Regions from separate parts of the Clostridiisalibacter paucivorans DSM 22131 genome, predicted to be linked through region 2. Evidence: riboswitches for the same ligand, from Rfam matches in the RefSeq annotation. Region 2 holds a riboswitch; each other region holds the start of a gene.
The links. A riboswitch is a leader RNA that binds a small molecule or an ion and turns the genes downstream of it on or off. The one in region 2 is predicted to bind cobalamin.

Region 1 (3,221 bases), on a different contig from region 2:
TCTTCATACCCCAGAGAATATATTTTCTTTGATATCTTCATTAACACCTCACTGAACATTTCCCGTGGAAATAGTTCTGGAGATAACTCTCCTGTCCCCAATCTAATTATATCACGGTGATACTCTAACTTATTTATTAGCTGAATAGTAGGCAAATTAGGCCTGTGAATACCTGCTTCTATATATTCATACCAATTTGGGGGTGGTGTAGAAGTCAATAATGACCAAGTATTATTAACAATAATAGTACCCCCACTACCTCTAGATTCTATTATTCCCTCTCCCTTTAACTCATCTAATGCCTCAATAATTGTGCTCCTGTTTACATCGAATAGTGTTGCTAACTGTCTTTGGGTTGGTAATTTAAATCCTACGTCCCACTCTCCATCAGATATTTTATCTTTAATATAATCTATTATTTGTCTGTAAACAGGTATATCTAAATCTCTATTTGGTTTCCAATTTATATTTGTCATTATATCACCTCTGAAGCGAAATACTGCTCAAACAATCTTTTAATTAGTATACAATAGTTTTTGCTCAATATAAGTCAAAATCTAAAAAAATGTACTTATAAAACTATAACCCAACTTCAAGCCATAATATATAATAATACTACCGCATACAATATTAATTACCTTTATCACTCTATCATTAAATTTATTCTTAAATATTGAAACTATAGTGGTTAATCCACTAAACCACAAAAATGATGCCAGACAAACCCCTAATATAAAAAGCCTTGAACCCTCTACAGGAAGAGAAGCTCTAAATCCTCCCAAAAGCAATGAGCCATCTATCAATGCTTGAGGATTGAGCCAAGTAACTGCAAAACATGTGGATGCTATCTGCAATAAAGACTTATTTGTATCGATTTCATTATTAGTCTCTGGTTTACTTTTTATAAGTATTATACCAATATATATAACTGCTAAACTTCCAACCAATAATACTATTGTTTTTAATAATTGAGACCTGTCCATCAATAAACCCATACCAAAAAAACATGCCAATGCCAAGGAAATATCAAATAAAATTACTATAAGTGCAACTTTATATGCCCTTACTTTTTCTTCACTAATTGCAGTATTTATTACATAAAGGTTCTGCATTCCTATTGGTGCCACATAGGCTAATCCCAACATAAATCCATGTGCTAAAAATCCAAACATTTTTACCCCCCTATTATAGTATTTACTGAAATATAAATCCCCTTTCTCATTTCTTACACATATTTATTATAATAATTAATCTAATAAATGTCTCCAACCAAAAACTATATATTTATACCAACCAAAATATTCTATAAAAATAAAGAATCCTTTCTGCTAATGCTTAACACATCAAAAGGATTCTTAATGAATGATATTAAAAATTTATGTAATTATTTAACTAACAAGCTTATAAGGTGCTTTAAAAATCTCTTTTCTCAACTTATTTACTTTGTTCAAGTCACAATACAGTTGAGTCTCTATGATTTCAGTGCCTAAATCATGATTAAATGCAGTATTGATAACACTCATTGAAAAAATATCACTTAATGTTATTGAACATATATCCATTTCTTCAGCATATTTTTTCTCAATTAACTCCAAGTCTTTATTTATTTGATCAATAATATCATCTATGAAATCTTTTCTTATATATTTTTCATATTGATACATCTTTAAATATAATATATTCAAACTTGCATAAAATTTTTTAATCACCATATATCCCTCCCTTTCCCATTTGACAAAATAAAAAAACCAGCCTATGTGCTAGTTATTTTCACTAAAAACAAAACCCTTTTTCATCAAAAGGGTATTATAGTCAAATTGAAAAATTACTTCAATTTTTATAACACCTTCCCATCCTCGTGGAAATAACAGCGCATCTACTATTGGCAGGTCTCCTGACTTAAGTATAAACATAAAACTTCCCTTCCCATGCATCAGCACAGTGGCAATGAAGCTTTATTAACTTTAACAGTGGCGGGACCGTGTTGGATTTTCACCAACTTCCCTTTTAATTGATGTAATTACATACATCAAACCAATAGTCATAGTATTTAGTTTTTTATTAGTATAAATCAAGTATAGCACTGCCATCATAGTATGTCAACAAATTCAATCTAAAGGATAGTGTGAAGTTGCTGTAGGTTTTTATAAAATAGAGATTTCCCACATCTAGAGGAACTCTTTTTTTATTTTTTGTAATTTTACCTACAATAATTTTACTCTAAGTTATATTCTCAGATTATTGCCAAATATATAGTTATAACCAAGGTGTAAAACAAAAAATGTTTCACAAAATTTATTGAAAAATAAAAAAGTTAGTAGTAAGTAATTTAATGATAAAATCCATAGAATTTCAACCATCAACTACTAACCACTAACTATACTTATATCTTTATTTAATTTTTCTTTACTTAATTGGCTTTAAACTTGCTTGAAAATGTCTAAGAATAGGTGGTTCCCATGTAATTCTATAGCCCTTCACTTCACTTGCCCTATCTTTAATTGCTATCAATGCATCAGCCATGACATCGATATGGGCCTGTGTATAAACCCTTCGTGGTATTGCTAATCGTGTAAACTCAAAATCAGCATGTAGCTGTTCCCCTGTATCGGGATCATTCCCCAGCATATAAGAACCTATATCACATGTACGGATACCTGCTTCCTTATACAGTTCAATGGCAAGGGCTTGCCCTGGAAACTCATAATATGGAATATGGGGGAACATAGCCTTTGCATCTACAAATACACCATGCCCTCCCACTGGTGATTGATATGTTATCCCAGCTTCATCAAGACGACTGGCTAAATACTCCATTTGACCAATGCGATACCTCAAATAATTTTCATCGATTCCTTCATAAAGTCCAATTGCTAAACTTTCAAGTTCACGACCTGAAAGACCACCATAGGTGACAAAACCCTCAAAGGAAATAGTGCGCCCCTTACAATCTTGGAACAATTTTTCATCATCTTTAATTCCAACTAATCCTCCCATATTTACAATGGCATCTTTCTTAGCACTCATAGTAAACATATCTGCATAACCAAATATTTCCTTTATGATTTCTTTGACAGATTTATCTTCATATCCTTTTTCCCTTTGCTTGATAAAATAGACATTTTCTGCATAACGAGCAGCATCAATACATAACTTTATACCATGTTTTTTACAGATTTTAGATGTTTCTTTCATATTTTTTATAGATACTGGCTGACCAC
Region 2 (3,221 bases):
TACCTAGCATATTAAACAGCATCTGTGCAATCTCACAACGTTTTATGGATTCTTTAGGTAATATCTTCATATCAGATGGATCTAGAATTTCTTTATCATAACAAAAAGCAAGGGAACTCATTGCCCAATCACTGGATTTTATATAGTCTGGAAACTGAGCAAGGACATCTCTTGTTGACATAGTATTATACTCTGTATTCATCCCACAAAGTTTTGCTGCTTTTGCAACCATTGTTGCTGCTTCTTCACGGGTAATTGTACTATTTGGATCGAAAGTACCATCCCCTTTACCAGAAACAATGCCATAGGTATTTGCTGTGCCTACAAAGTCTGAATACCAATCACTACCTTTTATATCAGCAAAATTATTATTTGCTTTCGGAACAAGTCCCAGGGCCTTAACTACAATGGTGGCAAACTCTCCCCTTGTCATCTCCCCATTGGGATCAAATCTATCATTAGACTTTCCATTGATAATTCCCCTTGATGCAAGGGCTTCAATGGCAGGCTGATCATCATGTGCCTGTATATCACTAAAGGTTTTTCCCGTCTTTATTACCTTTGGAGTATTTACATCTGGATGTTTACCCACAAGTCCAAAGCTAACGGTCTTACTATCTTTTTCTCCAATATTCAGCGCATCATCCATACGATAAAGACTACTTTCACCATTTAATGCTCTCTGAGCCGCAATAAGCCCATAAAAGCCTTGTTCTGATGCCATTTGATTAGAACCGCTTCCGCTTTGAGTATGGAGAAAACCTTTGCCTTTAATATAAAAAGTCATTAGGTTGTCTAACATTGTTCTATCATTTTTTATAAAACGCTCATCATCTAGAGGAATTCCTAACTCGGACAAAGCCACAATCATCTGCACACAACTTTCAGAATTAGCTGTACCCCAACTGGAAAAGCCCCCTTTGCTATTTTGCATCTTAGACATACATGCAAGTGCTTCTTCACTAGCCTTTTTTACCTCTGGTCTATCTTGATATTTTGCCAATGCCTGAAGGGCCATACCTGTGATATCAGGATCAGAAACACTATGCCCTGGAGTTTCTGCTTTTGTTCCTCCAAAAAGTGACCATCCACCATCGGATAGCTGAGACTCTAAAATTCTATTAATATACATATCTCTAGTTGCTTGTATTTTAGCGTCTGGATTTTGTGGCATAGGATAGTTTCCACTATCTAAGGCAATAAGTGCCCAAATAGGACCATTCATCCCTTGCCAGATGGTTTTTTCATAATCTCCAAGGGGTGTTAAAAGGTTGTATCCTGCTACATGTGAAGGATCTTTACCTATGGATGTAAGTGCAACTATCAACCTAGAATATTCTGTATACTTCTTCTCATGCAAAACACCTTTACAGGCCCTTACATAATCCTCTACAGTCTCATAGTATTTTTGATAATATTCATCAGGTACTTCATATCCACTTCTTGCAAGACCCAATACCGCCCATTCGCCGCCAATAGAACCCACTTGTGGAGACTTTACTGTCTTATACATATACTTTGCAGTATCTGTAACAGCATCAGAAAGCTCAGTTGTGCTTGTTGCCAATGCTAATGGAACCATACTCAATAACATCATCACTATCAATAAAGTACTAATACTTATTTTAATTAGTCTATTCACTTGTTTTCCCCCTCACAATTTTATAAATACTAATGCACAAAACACAATATATTCACTATTCTATTATCAATATTGTATTTTAAAATTATATAAATAAAAGTCTTAACTTCGATAAAGTTAAGACTTTTTTACAAAAATCGTATTATACCTCTACCGGAAGGTTGTGCTCACAATTTAGGCAGGTCTCCTGACTTATGGTTCATAAGATTTTCTTCTCCTTCCCAGTGTTATCCAGTGGCATATTGAAGAAATCCTCCCCATTTACAGTGGCCGGACCGTTCAGGATTTTCACCTGATTCCCTTTTAATTCTATATCATTCATATAAAAACCTAAATCTTATATTTAATTTTATATCACATTCGCTCTTGTAACTTAGATTATACCATTACAATAAATATTGTCAATATTATTATATTTTGCTATAAGCTACAAATTTAACACTTTACCACAGGTATTTGTATCTCTGTAATAAACTCTTCTACATCACTTGTCTCATGCACATCTATCTTATATATTTCAATAGGACTCCCTATGATTTCATAATTATTCTTCTCTATAAACTCCATCATCTTAGGTATATATTCCTGACTCTGTTCATATGTCCCTTTATACGATAAAGTAACGTAATCACCTTCTTCTAACACCATATCATAATCAATAGTAGCATTTTCCAATAGCACAAATACCGATTCAAAATAATTGAAAAATCCCTCATTTATTTTTTCCATGGATACTCTAGCCCCTATGCTATTATTTCCCAATAAATAGAATTTGTCTTTATGTTTTTTCTGAAGCTTTTTGATGAGGAAATCTACCTCCTCATCTCTAGATATATCACCATTTAGCTCAAATGCCCTTCGTTCTTTGAAAAATAATATTTCAATATTATAAAAATTATTGCTTTTTATAGTGATTTCAATCCTTTTTAATCTTTGATAAATATTGTTTTTTAGATTGTTCAATTCCTTTATCTTGTTATCCAATATTTTTATTTCTTCAGTTAATAGCCCTTTGGTAGAACATAGATTTCTATTGTCTAAATATTCCTTTATAATGTGCATAGGAAAATCTAAGCTCCTCAAGTCTTTCACTATATTAAGCTTCCATATATCCTGCATACTATACATCCTATATCCATTAGTATCCCTATCAGGGTTTAATATACCTATCTTTTCATAATATCTTAAGGAATCCCTACCTATCCCATATATCTTAGATATCTCTCCTATTTTGAAATAATCTTTCATAAATTCCTCCTGTTTTAGTTCTTAGTTCTTAGTTAATGGTAAAAATCCTTACGCTTTTTTATTATTATAAAAAGAAATTCATAGAATTTCTACTAAATACTACCGACTACCAACTATAATCCTTGACCTTAGTATAATACTAAGGTTTATAATCTTATTATAGAGGTGTTGCTAAATGAATACAATAAAAAAAGAATCTAGTAAAAATATTAGAAAAAAATTTATCAAATATCTTTTACCATCTATATCAGCTATGTGGATATTTTCATTATATACAATAGTTGATGGTATATTTGTAAGTAGAGGAGTAGGGCCAACTGCTTTGGCTGCC
Region 3 (3,221 bases), on a different contig from region 2:
CTATAGCTATAGTATTTTTGTATAGATATATGAGACATAGGTTTTGAATTTAAGAAAGTATATAATGAGTCAGTAGGTAATAGTTAGTGGTTAGTAGTTGATGGTAGAAATCCTATGGATTTCATCATTAAACTACTTACTACTAACTATTTTTTTTAAAAAATAATTTTGATAAATATTATCAATAACACTTGACAAAGGAAAATAATTGAACTATAATTAAAAATGTAATCATTACAAATTAAGAATAATTACAAATTACATATGTCTAATATGAATTAGATTAAAATATATTATTTATAAAATATAAGGAGGAGATTTTTGTGGAAAAACAAAACAAATTACCATTATTAGGAGATGCATTTCCAGAAATGGAGGTCAATACTACCCATGGAGTAAAGAAATTACCAGAAGATTATAAAGGGAAATGGTTTGTATTATTTAGTCATCCAGGGGACTTTACTCCAGTTTGTACTACTGAATTTGTAAGCTTTGCTAAGAAAGCAGATGAATTCAAGAAATTAAATACAGAGCTTATAGGATTATCTGTAGACCAAGTATTTTCTCATATAAAATGGGTACAATGGATTAATGAAAAAACAGATGTAAAGGTACCATTCCCTGTTATAGCAGATGAATTGGGTAGAGTTTCTAATAAATTAGGTATGTTACATGAGAGCAAGGGAACTAATACTGTAAGGGCAGTATTTATAGTAGACGATAAAGGAATTTTAAGGCTTATGATGTATTATCCACAAGAGATAGGAAGAAGTGTAGACGAAGTTTTAAGAGCAGTAAAGGCATTACAGACATCGGATAATAATGGAGTAGCAGTACCTGAAAATTGGCCAAATAACCCATTGATAGGGGAAAAGGTAATAATACCTCCTGCTGGTACTGAAGAATTAGTAGAGGAAAGACTTAAAAAGGCAGAGTCTGGAGAGATAGAGTGTTTAGACTGGTGGTTCTGCTATAAGGATTTAAAATAAGTGATATAAAAACTAAGGGATATTTCATAGTGAAATATCCCTTTTCTAATTGCTCTTGACATACATATGCCCATAATATATTATTAATTTAACGATAAGTTAATAAATGGGTATAGGTTTAGATATTATTTTTAAGATATCTATGAAAAGGGAAGACAGGTGAGATGCCTGCACGGTCCCGCCGCTGTATTAGAGGAGTTTTTCCAAGTTATTACCACTGATCTTCGGGAAGGTATGGAAAAACTATGATTCTTAAGTCAGAAGACCTGCCTATATCATGTGCCAGGAACTCTACGGAAGATAGGGGGGTATGTTTTATTACGTTTTAATGATTTTTGAAATGTGAGACACCTCTTAACTGTTTTATTGAGGTGTCTTTTAGTTTTATTCTTATCTAAAAAGGAGTGGGTAAAGTGGATATAAAAACTTTTGATGATATGTGGCGAGAATCTTCAAATATGAATTTATCAGCTACTAAAGATGTATGGGATTTAAGGGCAAAGGAATTTAATGGCAAGGATAAAAATGCTAGAATGGATGAGGTAATAGAGTTCTTGTTATCTAAAAATATAGTCAATAAATCATCAGAGATATTAGATATAGGTTGTGGGCCTGGTAAATATAGCGTAGAATTTTCGAAAAAGTCAAAATATGTAACAGGTATAGATATATCTCCCAATATGATTAAGTATGCTAGAGAGAATGCAGAAAAATTAAATATAAGGAATATTTCCTTTGATGCAGTACCGTGGCAGCATATAGATTTAAATCAAAGGGCATGGAATAATAGATTTGACCTTGTATTTGCATCTATGTCTCCAGCAATAGATAGTAAGGATACTTTAGTAAAGATGAATGAAGCTAGTAAAGGATATTGTTTTTTAAGTGGTTTTGTGACTAGAGAGGACGAGGTAAGGGATACTATAAATAGATTATCCTCTAAAGGCAAATATATTAATAATTGGGGAATTAAGATGTACTGTGCATTTAATATATTATGGCAATTGGGTATATACCCTGAGATATATTATAGGGATGTGCAATGGGAAAATAAGAGGAGATTAGAAGATGCGATAAATGTGTATACTGTACATATTAAAGAAGAACCTCAGATAGTATATGACATAAAAAATTATTTAAATAGTATATCCAAAGATGGTATTATAGTAGAAAATACTAAAGCCAAAATAGGTTGGATGATATGGAGGGTGTAAAATGAAGAAAATATATAAACTAATGATTTTGACAATGGCATTTATGATGATTCTCTCGGGATGTGGCAATGGAGAAGTAACCAATGTAGATGGGAATAATAATGAAGAAGTAGTATTGAATCTTGAAGGGGGAGATTGGGGATATCCTAGTCCTTATGCCCATTATTCTAGGGGTCCTGGTGCATATAAGATGAGACTTATATTTGACAGTTTATTAGAGCGAGGAGAAGAAGGCTTTATACCTTGGCTTGCTGAAGACTGGAAAGTAAGTGAAGATGGAAAAACATACACCTTTAAATTGAGAGAAGGAGTTAAATGGCAGGATGGTCAGCCTATGACAGCAGAGGATGTAAAGTTTTCCTTTGAATACTACGCTGAATATCCACCAGTCTCAGATGAATTAAATATAAGTAAGGACAATTTTATAAACGAGATAAATGTAATAGATGAACACAATATTAGCATAAATGTAAATGAACCCAATGCAACTTTGTTGAATAGATTTGGAGCAGCAAGGATTATACCTAAACATATATGGAAAGATGTAGAAGACCCTAAAAAATTCAATGGTCCTGAGGCAGTTATAGGATGTGGACCGTATATACTTAAAGAATATAGCAAGGAGCAAGGTGCATATAAATTTGAAGCATTTAATGATTATTGGGGACCTAAACAGAAGGCAGATATAATTCAATTTGTGCCTGTGAGTGATACTATATTGGCCTTTGAAAAGAGAGATATAGATATAACAGAAGTTACACCTGATATATTAAATAAATATAAAAATGATTCCCAATATAAAGTTATAAATGACCCTGCATTTTGGGGATATAGAATTATGTTTAATATGGAAAAGAGATCCGAACTTAAAAACAAAAATTTAAGACAGGCTATGGCCTACGGTATAGATAAAGGTGAACTCATAGAAAAGGTTGCAAGGGGAGCTGCTAAGCCTGCCAGTGCAGGTTATTTGCCAGTAGATCATATCTGGTATAATAAAAATATTAAGCAATATGGG

Region 1: it holds a riboswitch for cobalamin, as region 2 does, so the genes downstream of both, Q326_RS0106710 (hypothetical protein) here and Q326_RS17965 (S-layer homology domain-containing protein) in region 2, are expected to answer to the same signal.
Region 3: it holds a riboswitch for cobalamin, as region 2 does, so the genes downstream of both, Q326_RS0100760 (class I SAM-dependent methyltransferase) here and Q326_RS17965 (S-layer homology domain-containing protein) in region 2, are expected to answer to the same signal.

The regions. Positions count from the first base shown of each region.
Region 1 covers NZ_JHVL01000014.1:18,532-21,752, reverse strand. Annotated here, with positions in the region: gene Q326_RS0106720 (aminotransferase-like domain-containing protein) at 1-476, opposite strand, end outside; gene Q326_RS0106715 (LysE/ArgO family amino acid transporter) at 558-1,172, opposite strand; gene Q326_RS0106710 (hypothetical protein) at 1,389-1,709, opposite strand; cobalamin riboswitch at 1,868-2,054, opposite strand; gene Q326_RS0106700 (tryptophanase) at 2,407-3,221, opposite strand, start outside.
Region 2 covers NZ_JHVL01000037.1:29,346-32,566, reverse strand. Annotated here, with positions in the region: gene Q326_RS17965 (S-layer homology domain-containing protein) at 1-1,642, opposite strand, end outside; cobalamin riboswitch at 1,803-1,991, opposite strand; gene Q326_RS0110575 (MerR family transcriptional regulator) at 2,078-2,890, opposite strand; gene Q326_RS0110570 (MATE family efflux transporter) at 3,066-3,221, shown strand, end outside.
Region 3 covers NZ_JHVL01000001.1:163,928-167,148, reverse strand. Annotated here, with positions in the region: gene Q326_RS0100770 (sodium ion-translocating decarboxylase subunit beta) at 1-47, shown strand, start outside; gene Q326_RS0100765 (peroxiredoxin) at 324-989, shown strand; cobalamin riboswitch at 1,087-1,277, shown strand; gene Q326_RS0100760 (class I SAM-dependent methyltransferase) at 1,403-2,203, shown strand; gene Q326_RS0100755 (ABC transporter substrate-binding protein) at 2,205-3,221, shown strand, end outside.